One region of the Mycobacterium sp. MUNTM1 genome, then DNA from elsewhere that is predicted to be linked to it. Evidence: riboswitches for the same ligand, from Rfam matches in the RefSeq annotation. Region 1 holds a riboswitch; the other holds the start of a gene.
What was found. A riboswitch is a leader RNA that binds a small molecule or an ion and turns the genes downstream of it on or off. The one in region 1 is predicted to bind cobalamin.
Positions count from the first base shown of each region.

Region 2: another riboswitch for cobalamin. It lies ahead of ACYQ8K_RS27480 (PPE family protein); the one in region 1 lies ahead of metE (5-methyltetrahydropteroyltriglutamate--homocysteine S-methyltransferase).

Region 1 covers NZ_BAAGDE010000051.1:1,811-9,270, reverse strand. The annotation lists gene ACYQ8K_RS23475 (TetR/AcrR family transcriptional regulator) at 1-976, shown strand, start outside; gene ACYQ8K_RS23470 (SDR family oxidoreductase) at 1,073-1,915, shown strand; gene ACYQ8K_RS23465 (SDR family oxidoreductase) at 1,991-2,632, shown strand; cobalamin riboswitch at 2,684-2,886, shown strand; gene metE (5-methyltetrahydropteroyltriglutamate--homocysteine S-methyltransferase) at 3,024-5,294, shown strand; gene ACYQ8K_RS23455 (DUF3556 domain-containing protein) at 5,346-7,097, opposite strand; gene ACYQ8K_RS23450 (hypothetical protein) at 7,223-7,444, shown strand.
Region 2 covers NZ_BAAGDE010000076.1:17,202-24,661, forward strand. The annotation lists gene ACYQ8K_RS27455 (zinc-binding dehydrogenase) at 1-995, shown strand, start outside; gene ACYQ8K_RS27460 (TetR/AcrR family transcriptional regulator) at 992-1,594, shown strand; gene ACYQ8K_RS27465 (proline dehydrogenase family protein) at 1,695-2,651, opposite strand; gene pruA (L-glutamate gamma-semialdehyde dehydrogenase) at 2,651-4,282, opposite strand; gene ACYQ8K_RS27475 (PucR family transcriptional regulator) at 4,366-5,961, shown strand; cobalamin riboswitch at 6,005-6,185, shown strand; partial or broken gene ACYQ8K_RS27480 (PPE family protein) at 6,371-7,460, shown strand, end outside.

The DNA of each region.
Region 1 (7,460 bases):
CGGCTCCGCGATCGCCAACTGCGCCGTCGAACACCGCGCGGCCTTGCAGATGTCGTTCTACGAGGGGCCGGGTACGGATCCGGAGCTGACCAAGCTGACGCAGCAGCGGCCGGTGGCCATCCAGGAGGCGATGCTGCAGACGCTGCGCGCCGGCCGGTGGAGCGGCTACATCAAACCCGACATCGATCTGCCGACGTTGGCCGATCGCATCTGCCAAACCATGCTGCAGGTCGGCCTCGACGTCATGCGGCACAGCTCATCGGCCAACCAGGTTGCCGAACTGTTGTGCCGAATCATCCTGCAGGGCTTGGCAACTCGTCCTCCCACCGACTCCGCGCTGGACCGGTCCAACGCCTTCGCCGCCGCCAAGGACGTCATCGCGACGTGGTCCGACGACAGCGACGCGGACCCGAGCGACAAGGCGGCGCTGGTGCGCGCGGTGGCGCGAACCGAGTTCGGGCGCAGGGGGTACGAGGTCACGACCATCCGGGACATCGCCTCGGCGGCCGGCCTGGGCACCGGCACGGTGTACCGGGTGATCGGATCAAAGGACGAACTCCTGGACTCGATCATGCGTTCTTTCGGCAAGAAGGTGGAGGCGGGCTGGATCAGCGTGCTGCGTTCCGACGCCACCCCCACCGAGAAGCTGGACGCGCTGAGCTGGGTCAACGTCAATGCGTTGGATCAGTTCTCCGACGAGTTCAGGATTCAACTGGCCTGGATGCGGCTGTCGCCGCCGACCGCGAATCCGGGCTGGTCGTACACGACGCGCCTGCGGCAGATGAAATCGCTGCTGTCCGAAGGGCTTCGCTCCGGGGAGATCGCGATGGACGCCCCGTCGACCGCCATGCTGGCGCGCTGCCTGATCGGCCTGCAGTGGATTCCGGAGAACATCCTCGCCGAGATCGGGAAACGCCCCGCTTTGCTGCATGTTCGCGACACGGTGCTGCGCGGCGTCGCCGTCCGCGGCAAGTAAACCCCAATTAACCGCCCCGGTATTGAACCAAATAACTGTTACCCATACAGTTGAGCAGTTAGAACCGCGTTGGCATTATCCGAGAAGGGGATTTCCATGACCATTGTCGATCGGTTGCGCTACGACGGCAAGCGCGCTCTCGTCGTTGGCGGCGCGACTGGCATGGGCGCCGCAGCGGCCAAGTCAGCGGCCGAGCTGGGTGCCGAAGTCATCGTGATGGACTACGCGCCGGTGGACTTTCACGTCGCCCAGTCCGTTCAGGTGGACCTGCGCGACCCCGCGTCCATCGATTCCGCCCTCGAGCAGATCGAGGGCCCCATCCACGCGGTGTTCTCCGCCGCCGGCGTCGCCGACGGCACGATCGACCTGATGAAGATCAACTTCATCGGTCACCGCCACCTCATCGACCGGCTGCTGGAAAAGAACCAGCTGCCGAACGGCGCGGCGATCTGCTTCATCTCCTCCGTGGCCGGCATGGGCTGGGAGAACGACCTGGACCTGATGCTGGAATTCCTGGCCACGCCGGACTTCGCGGCGGCCGAGGCATGGTGCCAAGCGCACGAGGCCGAAGGCATCAACCATTACGGCACCAGCAAGAAGGTGATCAACACCTACGTGGCCACCCAGGGCTATCCGCTGGCGAAGAAGGGCATTCGGATCAACGCGATCTGCCCGGGCCCGACGGATACCCCGCTGGCCCAGGCGAACGCGGACCTGTGGCTGTCCTTCGCCCAGGACTACCGCGACGAGACCGGCTCGAAGGTGCACACCCCCGAGCAGATGGGCGACGTGATGACCTTCCTCAACAGCGAGGCGGCCTGCGGCGTCAGCGGGATCACGCTGCTGGTGGACTCCGGACACACCATGGCCTCGATGACCGGTGCCTACGCGCCCGGCAAGCCGATCATCGACATCATCATGGGCAAGGTGAAGCTTTAGTGGCGATCGCGAGCGCGGCGTAGCCCGGCGAAGCGGGTCGCCACCATCAGGCTTAGCCACGCTACCGTCGGGGGCATGGCACGAGTCATCGTCGTCGGCGGACACGGCAAGGTCGCGCTGCAGCTCGCCCGGATCCTGACCGAACGCGGCGACCGGGTGAGCTCGGTCTTCCGCAATCGCGACCAATCCGACGACGTCGCGGCCACCGGCGCCGAGCCGGTGGTGGCCGACATCGAGGGGCTCGACACCGACGCGCTGGCCACCCTGGTGGCCGGGCACGACGCGGTCGTCTTCTCGGCAGGGGCGGGCGGAGGCAATCCGGACCGGACCTATGCCGTCGACCGCGACGCGGCGATCCGGGTGATCGACGCCGCCGCACGGGCGGGCGTCAAGCGGTTCGTGATGGTGTCCTACTTCGGCGCGGGTCCCGATCATGGTGTGCCGCAAGATGATCCGTTCTTCGCCTATGCCGAGGCCAAGGCCGCCGCGGATGCCCACCTGCGGGACAGCGGGCTGGACTGGACGGTGCTGGGTCCCGGCCGGCTAACACTGGAACCGGCGACCGGCAAGATCGTCCTTGCGAAGGGCAAGGGAGAGGTATCCCGCGCAGACGTCGCGCTCGTCGTGGCCGCCGCGCTGGCCGACGATTCGACCATCCGGCGGACCATCGAATTCAACAACGGCGACATCCCGATCGCCCAAGCGCTCGCGAACTGACTAAACTGCTCCTCGCAGCTGGTCTGCTTGCGTCGCAACCGCGGCGCGGGCATCGAGCGAGGCAACGTTAGTAACGCTTCGTGAGAGGGAACCCGGTGAGAATCCGGGACTGTCCCGCAACGGTATGCAGGAACGACCGCCGTCAGAGTTTTTGGCAAGCACTGGTCACCACGACTGGGAAGCGACGGCCATTAGGAGCACCGCCCCGGTGCACGCCTGCGAGTCCGGAGACCTGCCAGCTGTGCCGGGCGCGCCGCGTCCGGCGGCTCATCGCCTCGTGGAATGGGCGTTAGGCTGCAGCCGTTGCGGTTAGTACTCGGGTACGCACCGCTAACGGATCGGCTGCACGTCCGCCGGCGGTGACCACCACGTCGATTGAAGGACGAATATCGTGACCCCTCAAGCATTCACCGCAACGGTTGTCGGCTCGCCACGCATCGGTCCCAAGCGCGAACTCAAGCGCGCCACCGAGGGCTACTGGGCCGGACGCACCAGCCGAGCCGATCTGGAAAAGGTCGCCGCCACGCTGCGCCGGGACACCTGGAAGGGCTTGGTCGACGCCGGCCTGGACTCGGTGCCGGTGAACACCTTCTCCTACTACGACCAGGTGCTCGACACCGCAGTCATGTTGGGCGCGCTGCCGGACCGGGCCGCGCAGGTCGCCGACGACCTCGACCGCTACTTCGCGGCGGCGCGCGGCAACTCCGAGGTCGCGCCGCTGGAGATGACCAAGTGGTTCGACACCAACTACCACTACATCGTCCCCGAGATCGGGCCCGCGACAACGTTTTCGCTGAACCCGGACAAGGTGCTCTCGGAGCTGAAGGAAGCCCGAGGCCTTGGGATTCCGGCCCGGCCGGTGGTCATCGGCCCGGTCACGTTCCTGCTGCTGAGCAAGGGCGTCGACGGTGGCGGCGCGCCGATCGAGCGGCTCCAGGAGCTGATCCCGATCTACTCCGAACTGCTGTCGCTGCTCGCCGACAACGGCGCGCAGTGGGTCCAGCTCGACGAGCCGGCGCTGGTCACCGACATCTCCCCCGACGCGCCGGCGCTGGCCGAGGCGGTCTACAACAAGCTGGGTTCGGTGAGCAACCGGCCGGCCATCTATGTGGCCACCTACTTCGGTGACCCCGGCGCCTCGCTGGCCGGGCTGGCCCGCACGCCGGTGGAGGCGATCGGCGTCGACCTGGTCTACGGGGCCGACACCGCGATCGCCGGGGTGCCCGAGCTGGCCGGCAAGACGCTGGTGGCCGGTGTCGTCGACGGACGCAATATCTGGCGCACCGACCTGGACTCGGCGCTGGGCACGCTGGAGACGCTGCGGGGCTCCGCGGCCCACGTGGCGGTGTCCACGTCGTGCTCAACGCTGCACGTGCCGTACTCGCTGGAGCCCGAGACGGACCTGGACGACGCACTGCGCAGCTGGCTGGCGTTCGGGCAGGAGAAGGTCGCCGAGGTGGTGACGCTGGCCCGGGCGTTCAACGAGGGCCGCGACGCGGTCGCCGACGAGATCGCCTCGTCCAACGCCGCGGTGGCGTCCCGCAAGAGCGACCCGCGCCTGCACAACGACCGCATCCGGGACCGCATCGACTCGATCGTCGCATCGGGTACACACCGGGGTGACGCCGCCCAGCGCCGCGCCAGCCAGGATGCGCGACTGCACCTGCCCCCGCTGCCGACCACCACCATCGGGTCGTTCCCGCAGACCGTCGAGATCCGCAAGGCGCGCGCCGCGCTGGTCGCCGGCGAGATCGACGAGACCGAGTACCAGAGGCGGATGAAGCAGGAGATTGCGGATGTCATCAAGCTGCAGGAGAGCCTCGGGATCGACGTGCTGGTGCACGGCGAGCCGGAGCGCAACGACATGGTGCAGTACTTCGCCGAGCAGCTAAACGGCTTCTTCGCCACCAAGAACGGCTGGGTGCAGTCCTACGGCAGCCGCTGCGTGCGCCCACCGGTGCTCTTCGGCGATGTGGTCCGCCAGCACCCGATGACGGTGGAGTGGGCCAAGTACGCGCAGTCGCTGACCGACAAGCCGGTCAAGGGCATGCTGACCGGCCCGGTGACGATCCTGGCGTGGTCGTTCGTCCGAGACGACCAGCCGCTGGCCGACACCGCCAACCAGGTGGCGCTGGCCATCCGTGACGAGACCGTGGATCTGCAAGCGGCGGGCATCGCGGTGATCCAGGTCGACGAGCCCGCGCTGCGGGAGCTGTTGCCGCTGCGTCGCGCCGACCAGGACGACTACTTGCGTTGGGCCGTAGGGTCTTTCCGCTTGGCCACCTCCGGCGTCGCGGACTCCACCCAGATCCACACCCACCTGTGCTACTCGGAATTCGGCGACGTGATCGGAGCCATCGCCGACCTGGACGCCGACGTGACGTCCATCGAGGCGGCACGCTCACACATGGAGGTGCTGGAAGATCTGAACTCGATCGGCTTCTCCAACAGCGTGGGCCCGGGCGTCTACGACATCCACTCGCCGCGGGTGCCGAGCACCAACGAGATGGCCGAGTCGCTACGCGCGGCGCTGCGGGCCGTGCCGGCCGAGCGGCTGTGGGTCAACCCCGACTGCGGTCTGAAGACCCGCAACACCGACGAGGTGAACGCGTCGCTGAAGAACATGGTCGCCGCCGCCCAGGAGGTCCGGGCCGGCGTCTAACCCTCAGCGGGGGGCCGAGCGACACGCCAGCGTGGCGCTCGGCCTTCGCCGTCACTCTGGCGTGGCACTCGACGGCGACTCGTCCGAAAGCAGTTGCACCGGAACGTCGTCGGCCCACGGCTGGCGGACCACCATGTCGGCGACCCGGACGATGCCGCGCTCGAATTCACCCGTCGCCGCGTCGACCAACCGGTACTCCTGGGTCTGCTTGTGAATCGGTTGCGCGTCGAGCAGAACCACGCGGACCTCGCCCGGTTCGAAGTGGCAGCGCTGCTGCAGGGCGGCGATCAGTTGCTCGTTGTGCATGTGGCCGTCGCCGAAGTTCCAGCCGATCGCGGTGCTGCAGATCCGCTCGCCGTCGGTGATGACGTAGTCGTCCTCGTTCTGCCCCGCCATGGCGCGGTGTGCCAGCGTGAACAACGCGCGGCCGTGAGTGTTGAAGCCGCGGAACGCATATCCCATGTAGATCGGGATCTGCGCCGCCTCGGGGCTGCCGTAGAACCGCTCCAGCTGGGCCTGCGGCATGCTCGCGATCGCGACGATGCCCCTGCCGATCTTGTCGCTGGCCGAGGGCTTGATGCACCACAGCGTGGTGTCCCAGTTGCCCGCGTAGTAACGCATCCCGGGCAGGAACGAGATTTTGCGTGGAAACATGTTGCCCAGCACGACGATTCCCGCGATGACGACGAACAGGACCGCCACCACGATCGGGTGGCGCAGGTCGCGCAGCCCGATGTGGGTGTGCGCGACGAACAACGACAACACCCCGAAGATCATGAAGACGTTCCACTCCAGCGGCACGCCCATCGGGATCGAGACCAGGATCCCCAGGTGGAAACAGACCATCGCGATGGCGGCGATCGTGACGGGCAAGCCGCCGTGACAGAAGAACAGCGGTAGCGGCACCAACATCTCGATGGCGGTACTGGCGTGCGCGATCCACCGCGACAGCCGTCCCGGCCGCAGGTCATCCGGGAAGCTTTCGAAGAAGCGCCGTTTCAGCCAGCGGGGCCGCACCAGCGGGTTGTTGGACATCATCGTGGAGATGACGAACGGAAAGTGTTTGTTGAGCTTGGACGTGGCGGCTCCCATCCAGATCACCAGGAACACCACCTTGGACCCGACGATCATGTCGGGCGCGGCGAACAGGAACGTCACCGCCATCGTCGCGTACACCTCGCCCCGGGCGGCCAGGAAGATCACCTTGTCGCGCAGTCCGACCACTGCGAGCAGCAGCAGGATCAGCACGATCTTCCACGCGGGCAGCAGCCCGATCGTGGTGCCCAGTTCGGGTATCGGCCCGGTGCCGTCGGCGAACAGCGCCGCCAGCGTCACCAGAAGGAAGAGCGCGTACAGCGCGACGTCGACCGGTTTACGTTTGGTGCCCTTGGTCAGCGGGACCCGATCCGGCCACGGTGGCAGCCGGATGGTCCCGAAGCGCATCCAGTACAGAATCGAACCCATCGGCGGGAAGAACCGGTTGTTCAAAGGGCCGAAGCCGCAACCCAGCCCGATCACCTCGAAGAGCATCGTGTAGAGCACGACCTTCTCGAACACGATCGGCTCCGACCACCACGACGCGACGCGGGTGAAGCCGCCGAGCCCGTTGGTCGCCGACGCGAACAGCCATGCGCCGAGGATGTACAGCAGGATTTTGACGACATAGAACAGATGCAGCACGACCGGCGTGCCGAAGCCCACCTCGGCCCAGTGCTTGGCCATCGGCCGGATCTTTTCGCTACGCGTGCCCTTGTTCCATTCGGCCATGTCGAGCTGCGGCAGCTCGGGCTTCAGAAATCCCATGGTTTCACAGACTAGAACCTGTTCTAGGGCTGCGTGCTGCAACCTTGGCAAGAACCCTTTGCCTGCGCCTTTCGCGTAGATACCGTTGAAGGCGGGTCGTCGTGCGCTTAGGGGGATTTTTCATCATGAGCAAGCCTTGGTCCCTCGCCTGGGCAACGGTTACCGCCATCGTCGCGATCACGTCTGCCGCCGAAGGCCGTGCCGATCCGCCGATGCCCGGTGACGAGTGCACGGTGTTGCACGCGACCGCCCAGGACGTCAACCACAGACCGATGTGGTGCAACCCGACAGCGACCGGACCGCATGCGCTGGTGTGGCAATACGGCGGCCCTTCCGCAGCAGATTAGCCTGAGCACCAACATA
Region 2 (7,460 bases), on a different contig from region 1:
CGGGCACCGCGGCGCTGCGGCTGCGGATGGCCGGGATCTGCGGATCCGACCTGCACATCTTCCGCGGCGAACTGCCGCTGCCGTGCCCGTTCGCCATGGGCCACGAAATGGTCGGCGAGATAGCCGAACTCGGAGAGGGCCTGACCACCGACGCGACCGGCAAGCCGCTGGCGGTCGGCGATCGTGTGGTGGCGCCGTACTTTTGGTTCTGCGGCAGCTGTCACGCGTGCGCGCGGGGACGCTCCTACGCCTGCCAGAACCTGATGGCCGGGGAATACCGCACGCACGATCAGGCGCCGCACTTCGTCGCCGCCTACGGCGAGTACTACTACACCAGCCGCCGGCAGCCTTTGTACAAGGTTCCCGCGGACCTGCCCGACGAGGCCGTGGCACCGTTGAATTGCGCGCTCGCCCAGGTGCTTTTCGCGCTGCGCGAGGTGCGGCTCGGGGATACCGTCGTCATTCAGGGCGCCGGCGGGCTGGGCATCAACGCCGCGGCCGTGGCGCGGACGGCGGGCGCCTCCGCGGTCATCGTCATCGACAAGATCGCCGCACGGCTCGACGTCGCCGCCGACTTCGGCGCCACCGGATGCATCGACGCCGGCGAGATCTCGGCCGCCGAGGTCGCCGAGCGGGTGCGCGAACACACCGACGGCATCGGCGCGGATTGGGTTCTCGAGGTCGTGGGCGTGCCGGGCGTCATCCCGGAGGGGATCGGGTTCCTGAACAACGGCGGCACGTTGCTGGAAGTCGGCAACGTCGGGACGGGGCGCACCTTCGAGCTCGACCCCAGCGCGTTGGTCTACGGCAACAAGTCCGTGCGCGGCGTCATGCTCTACGACCCGGTCACCCTGGCCACCGGCCTATCGTTCCTGCAGCACACCAGTTTTCCGTTCGAACGGCTGATGCCCAAGCCGTTCCATCTAGTCGACGTCAACGCCGCGTTCGCCGAGGCCGATGCCGGGTTGGTCCCTCGAGGGGCGCTGATCCCGTGACGACCCAGACGGCTCAAACGACCGACACCCGCGAGCTGATCGTGGAGTCGGCGTTCGCGTGTTTCGGCAAGCAGGGATTGCAGAAGGCGACGATCGTCGACATCGCCAAGCACGCCGGGGTGTCGCGCAGCACGATCTACGAATACTTTTCCGACAAGGCCTCGATTGTCGAGGCCTGCGCCGAACACGCATCGCAGCGGTTCTATCGCGAGATGACCAAGGCCATGGACCGAGGCGGTACCCTGGAGGACAAGCTCTGTGCCGCAGCGGTATTCGTCACGCAGGCGCGGCGTGCGATTGCCTCCGAGAAGTACTTCGACGAGGACGCGATCAGCCTGCTGCTGACCAAGGACGCGGCGGTGCTGCTGCGCGAATGTGTCGAGTTCTTCGCCCCCTACCTGTCGGCCGCCCGGCTCACGGGCGAGGTGCGCAAGGACCTCGACATCGAGGCCGCCGGGGAATGGTTCGCGCGCATCCTGTTCTCGCTGTTCAGCACGCCGTCCCCGACGCTGGACATGAACGACCCCGACGTGGCGGCGGAATTCGTTCGGGCCCACGTGGTGCGCGGCTTCGCCAGCGACCGTCCGCGGCGGCGTTGAGTGTGACGCCTCGGCGTTGAGTGTGACGCCTCGGCGGGGATTATCGGCGTGTCGCCGCCCAGCATTCACACTGGGCAGCAACGATTCAGGCTTGTGACCGTCACGGCCGCGCCAGCGCCCGCAGGAAGAACGCCAGGTTGGCCGGGCGTTCGGCCAGCCGCCGCATGAAGTAGCCATACCACTGGGTGCCGAACGGGACATACACCCGCACCCGGTTACCGGCCGCGGCGAGACGCCGCTGCTCGTCGTCGCGAATGCCGTAGAGCATCTGGTATTCGAATTCGCGGCCGCGACGGCCCGATTCGCGTGCCATCCCGGGCACCGCGCCGATGATCTGCGGATCGTGGGAGGCCACCATCGGGTAGCCGGACCCGGCCATCAGCACCCGAAGGCAAGCCAGATAGGAGTCGGTGACCTCGGTCGGCTCGCGGTAGGCCAGCGAGGCCGGCTCGTCGTAGGCGCCCTTGCACAGGCGGACCCGGGCGCCCGACGCGGCGAATTCCTCGCAGTCATCCCGGGTGCGCCGCAGATATGCCTGCAAAACCACGCCCAGCCAGGGGAAGTCGGCTCGCAGGTCGCGCACGATGCGCAGCGCCGAATCGGTGGTGGTGTGGTTCTCGGCGTCCACCGTCACCCACACGCCCGCACGCTGGGCGGCGTCGCAGATCGACCACGCGTTCTCCCGCGCGATCTTGTGCCCGTCGCGCTCCAGCGACTGCCCCAGCGCCGACAGCTTGACCGAGACTTCCAAAGGACGAATGTCACCGGCATCGCCGAGGCGGCCCAGGTTCTCGACCAGATTCAGGTAGGTCCGCACCACCGCGTCGGCGTCGTCGGCGCTGGCGACGTCCTCGCCCAGATAGTCGATGCTGACGCCCCGGCCGGAATCACAAAGCGCCGCCGCGCTGTTCAGTGCCGAATCGATCGTCTCACCGGGCACGAACCGGCGCACCACGCGCCGGGTGACCGACAGGCGTTCGGCGGTGCGGCGCAACCCTTCTCGGCGGCTCGCGGCAAGGATCACCGGGCGCAGGGTGGTAGCGAACAGCCCGGCCATCAGTCGGCGCCCATGTGCGGATACGTGTGGTCGGTCGCCGGGATGAAGGTCTCCTTGATGGTGCGCGCCGACGTCCAGCGCAACATGTTCAGCATCGATCCGGCCTTGTCGTTGGTGCCCGAGCCACGCGATCCCCCGAACGGCTGGCGCCCCACGACCGCGCCGGTCGGCTTGTCGTTGACGTAGAAGTTCCCGGCGGCGAACCGCAACCGCTCCTGCGCGGTCAGCACGGCGCCGCGGTCGTCGGCGATGACCGCGCCGGTCAGCGCGTAGCGCGACCCGGTGTCGACGACGTCGAGGATTCGCTCGTAGTCGTCGTCGGGGTACACGTGCACCGACAGCAGCGGGCCGAAGTATTCCGTCGCGAACGACTCGTCGGTCGGGTCATCGGACAGCAACACCGTGGGTCGCACGAAATAGCCTTCGCCGTCGTCGTATTCGCCGCCGACGGCGATGGTGACGTGCGGCGCGCCCTTGGCGCGCTCGATGGCGTCGACATTTTTGATGAAGGCGCGCCGGTCGATCAGCGCGCCGCCGTAATTGGTCAGGTCGGTGACGTCGCCGTAGCGCAGCGCGGCGGTCTTGCCCAGGAAGTCGTCACCCATGCGGCGCCATACCGATTGCGCGACAAAGGCCCGCGACGCCGCCGAGCACTTCTGCCCCTGATAGTCGAACGCGCCGCGAATCAGCGCCGTGCACAACACCTTCGGGCGTGCCGAGGCGTGGGCGACGACGAAGTCCTTGCCGCCGGTCTCGCCGACCAGCCGCGGATAGCTGTGGAAGCGGCCGATATTGGCGCCCACCTGCTGCCACAGATGCTGGAAGGTCGCGGTCGACCCGGTGAAGTGGATGCCCGCCAACCGCGGATCGGCCAATGCCACATCGGAAACCGCGAGGCCGTCGCCGGTGACCAGGTTGATCACCCCGGGCGGTAGCCCCGCGGCTTCGAGCAACTGCATGGTCAGATACGCCGACAGCGTCTGGGTGATCGACGGCTTCCACACCACCGTGTTGCCCATCAGCGCGGGCGCCGTCGGCAGGTTGCCCGCGATCGAGGTGAAGTTGAACGGCGTGATCGCGTAGACGAAGCCGTCCAGCGGGCGGTACTCGCTGCGGTTCCACTCTCCCGGCCCGCTGATCGGCTGCTGCGCCAGGATCTGTCGCGCGAACGCCACGTTGAAGCGCCAGAAGTCGATCTGCTCGCAGGGCGAGTCGATCTCGGCCTGATAGACGGACTTGGACTGGCCGAGCATCGTCGCGGCGGCGATCTTCTCCCGCCACGGCCCGGCCAGCAGGTCGGCGGCCCGCAGGAACACCGCCGCTCGCTCGTCGAAGGGCAGTGCGGCCCATGCGCGTTTCGCCGCCATCGCGGCCTCGATCGCCGCCGTCGCGTCCGCGTGCCCGGCGTTGGTCAGGGTGCCGAGCTTCGCGGCGTGCCGGTGCGGCTGGACGACGTCGATGCGCTCACCGTCGCCCATCCGGTGGGTGCCGCCGATGACATGCGGCAGGTCGATCGGGCCATCGGCGAGCGCGGCCAGTTCGGTGCGGAGCCGGGCGCGTTCCGGCGAGTGCGGCGCATAGTCGTGGACCGGCTCGTTGGCCGGCATCGGGACCTGGGTTATCGCGTCCATGCAGCAAGGATCCTCGCGGCGGCCCGGCGAGGAATTAGCCGATCGGACAATACAGGTAGCTATCCATAGTAGAATCGGACAACATGGCCGGTGTGGGGCTCGGGCAGCTACTGCTCGCGCTGGATGCGACCCTGGTAAGCCTGGTCGACGCGCCACGCGGCCTGGACCTGCCGGTGGCCTCGGCGGCATTGATCGACTCCGACGACGTGCGGCTCGGGCTGGCGGCCGCGGCGGGCGCAGCCGATGTCTTCTTCCTGCTGGGGGTCGCCGACGACGAGGCGCTGCGCTGGGTGGACAAGCAGGCGCGCGAGCGCGTCCCGGTGGCCATCTTCGTCAAGGAGCCGTCGAATGCGTTGGTGGCCAAGGCCGTTGCGGCCGGCTCGGCGGTGGTGGCCGCCGACCCGCGGGCGCGCTGGGAGCGCCTCTATCAATTGGTCAACCACGTCCTGGAGCATCACGGGGACCGCGCGGACGCGACGGACGACTCGGGCACCGACCTGTTCGGGTTGGCGCAGTCGCTCGCCGACCGCATCCACGGCATGGTCAGCATCGAGAACGCCCAATCGCACGTATTGGCCTATTCGGCCTCCAACGACGAAGCCGACGAGCTGCGCCGCCTGTCCATCCTGGGCAGGGCGGGCCCGCCCGAGCATCTCGAGTGGATCGGCCAGTGGGGCATCTTCGACGCGCTGCGGTCGGGCGGCGACGTCGTCCGCGTCGCCGAGCGGCCCGAGCTGGGCCTGCGCCCGCGCCTGGCCGTCGGCATCTACCGGCCCGCACCGGATGCGCGGCGGCCGCCGGTATTCGCCGGAACCATCTGGGTACAGCAAGGCTCGCAACCATTGGCCGACGACGCCGAGGAGATGTTGCGGGGCGCCGCCGTGCTGGCCGCTCGCATCATGTCGCGGCTGGCGGCCCGGCCGTCGACGCATGCCCGGCGAGTGCAGCAGCTTCTCGGCCTCGCCGATGCCGAGGCCCTTGCGCACGTCGACATTGCCGCGGTTGCCGGTGAACTCGGCCTGGTTGCCGACGGCGACGCGGCGCTGATCGGTTGGGACGCGGCGGCCGACGCAGCCGGTCACGGCCGTCTCGCCGACGTTATCGCGCTGAGCGCCAGCGCTTTTCGTTCCGACGCGCAGGTCGCCTCGAACGGCACCCGCACCTATGTGCTGCTCCCCCAGACGCGCAACCGCTCGGTCACCTCGTGGGTGCGCGGCACCATCGGCGCCATGCGCGCCGAACTCGGGGTGCAGCTACGGGCGGCCGTCGCCGCACCGATCGCCGGCCTGGCCGGGATTGCCGCGGCACGCATAGAGGTGGACCGAGTGCTGGACAGCGCTGAGCGGCACCCGATTTCGTTCGGCCAGGTGACGTCGCTGGCCGAAGCGCGTACCACCGTCCTGCTCGACGAGATCGTGACCCTGGTCGGCAGCGACGAGCGATTGATCGATCCGCGGATCGTGGTGCTGCGCGACGACGAGCCGGTGCTCGCGGAGACGCTGCGGGCCTATCTGGATGCCTTCGGCGACATCGCGGCGGCCGCGCAAGCGTTGCGCGTGCATCCGAATACGGTTCGCTACCGGGTTCGGCGTATCGAGAAGCTGTTATCGGCATCACTGGCCGATCCCGAGGTGCGGCTGCTGTTTTCGCTCGGGTTGCGGGTGCTGGAAAGTCGATGAGTCGGTCATCGCCGGAACTGTCGGACGATTTGCTGGCTTTTGGACGAAGCGGATGCAACAATGCCACCCGTAAGGTGATGACGATGTAGGAAGCCGGTGTGAATCCGGCGCGGTCCCGCCACTGTCATCGGGGAGCGACCCTCAACGGCCACGGCTGAGAAGTCGGAAGGCGAGGCGAGCAGCGATCCGAGAGCCAGGACACTCGCGTCATTGCGTCCTGCGACCCGGGGCGGAGCACCCCGAGAGAGCTGCCAACGTCCATGTCTGTTCCGGCATGGGTGGCCGTTGATGCTGCCACCAATTCGATGCCTCGCCGCCGCGCCCGTTCCTCTGTTGCCCCCGCGGCCGAGCCGGCCCCGTCGATCGGCTTCACAGCCCCGGCAAGAGGTTTCGGCGATTGGTGCGGTCGATGACCGCGCCGATCTGGATGGCCTCCCCTCCGGAGGTGCATTCGGCGCTGCTGAGCAGCGGGCCGGGGCCCGGCCCGCTACTGGCCGCGGCGGCGGCCTGGACCTCACTGAGCGTGGCATACGCCGAGTCCGCCGACGAGCTGGTTGCGCTGTTGGGCGGCGTGCAAGCCGGCAGCTGGGAAGGTCCGACGGCCGTGGCCTACGCCGCCGCGCACGCGCCCTATCTGGCGTGGCTGGTGCAGGCCGGCGCCGACAGCGCGGCCATGGCCGCCCAACAGGACATCGCCGCCGCGGCCTACACCGCGGCGCTGGCAGCCATGCCGACGCTGTCCGAGCTGGCCGGCAACCACGCCACCCACGCGGTTTTGACGGCGACGAATTTCTTTGGCATCAACACCATTCCGATCGCGGTGAACGAAGCAGACTACGCGCGGATGTGGATCCAGGCCGCCACCGTGATGAGCACCTACCAGGGCGTGGCGACGGCCGCGGTGGCCGCCGCGCCGCACGCCGAACCGGTGCCGCGAGTCAAGCAGGCTACCGCGCTGGCGGCCACCACGGAACAGTCGTCGTATCCCCCGGACACGCAGAACCAGTGGCTGGACTGGTTGCAGCAGACCGGGTTTGTCGACTTCTATAACCGCTACATCCAGCCGTTGATCGACCAGCTGATGAACAACCCGTTCTTCCAGTCCCTGTTTTCCGGTTTCGACCCTTGGCTGCCTTCACTCGGCAACCCGCTGAGCTTCCTGAACCCGTTCAATATCGCGTTCGCCCTTGGCTACCCGATGGATTTCGGGTCGTACTTCGGCTATCTGGCGCAAATGTTCAGCTTCGTCGCGGCGGATCTTGCGGCGGCGTTCGCCTCGGGCAACCCCGCCACGATCGCATGGACCCTGTTGTTCACCACCATCGAAGTGGTCGGCACGATCATCACCGACACCATTGCGCTGATCAAGACGTTGCTCGAGCAGCTGGTGGTCCTGATCCCGCTCATTGCGCCGCTGCTCACCGTCGCTGTGGTCCCGTTGGTCGTCCCCACCTTGGTGGGGGGCTTGGCGGCCCTGACGGGCCTGGCCGGAATGCACG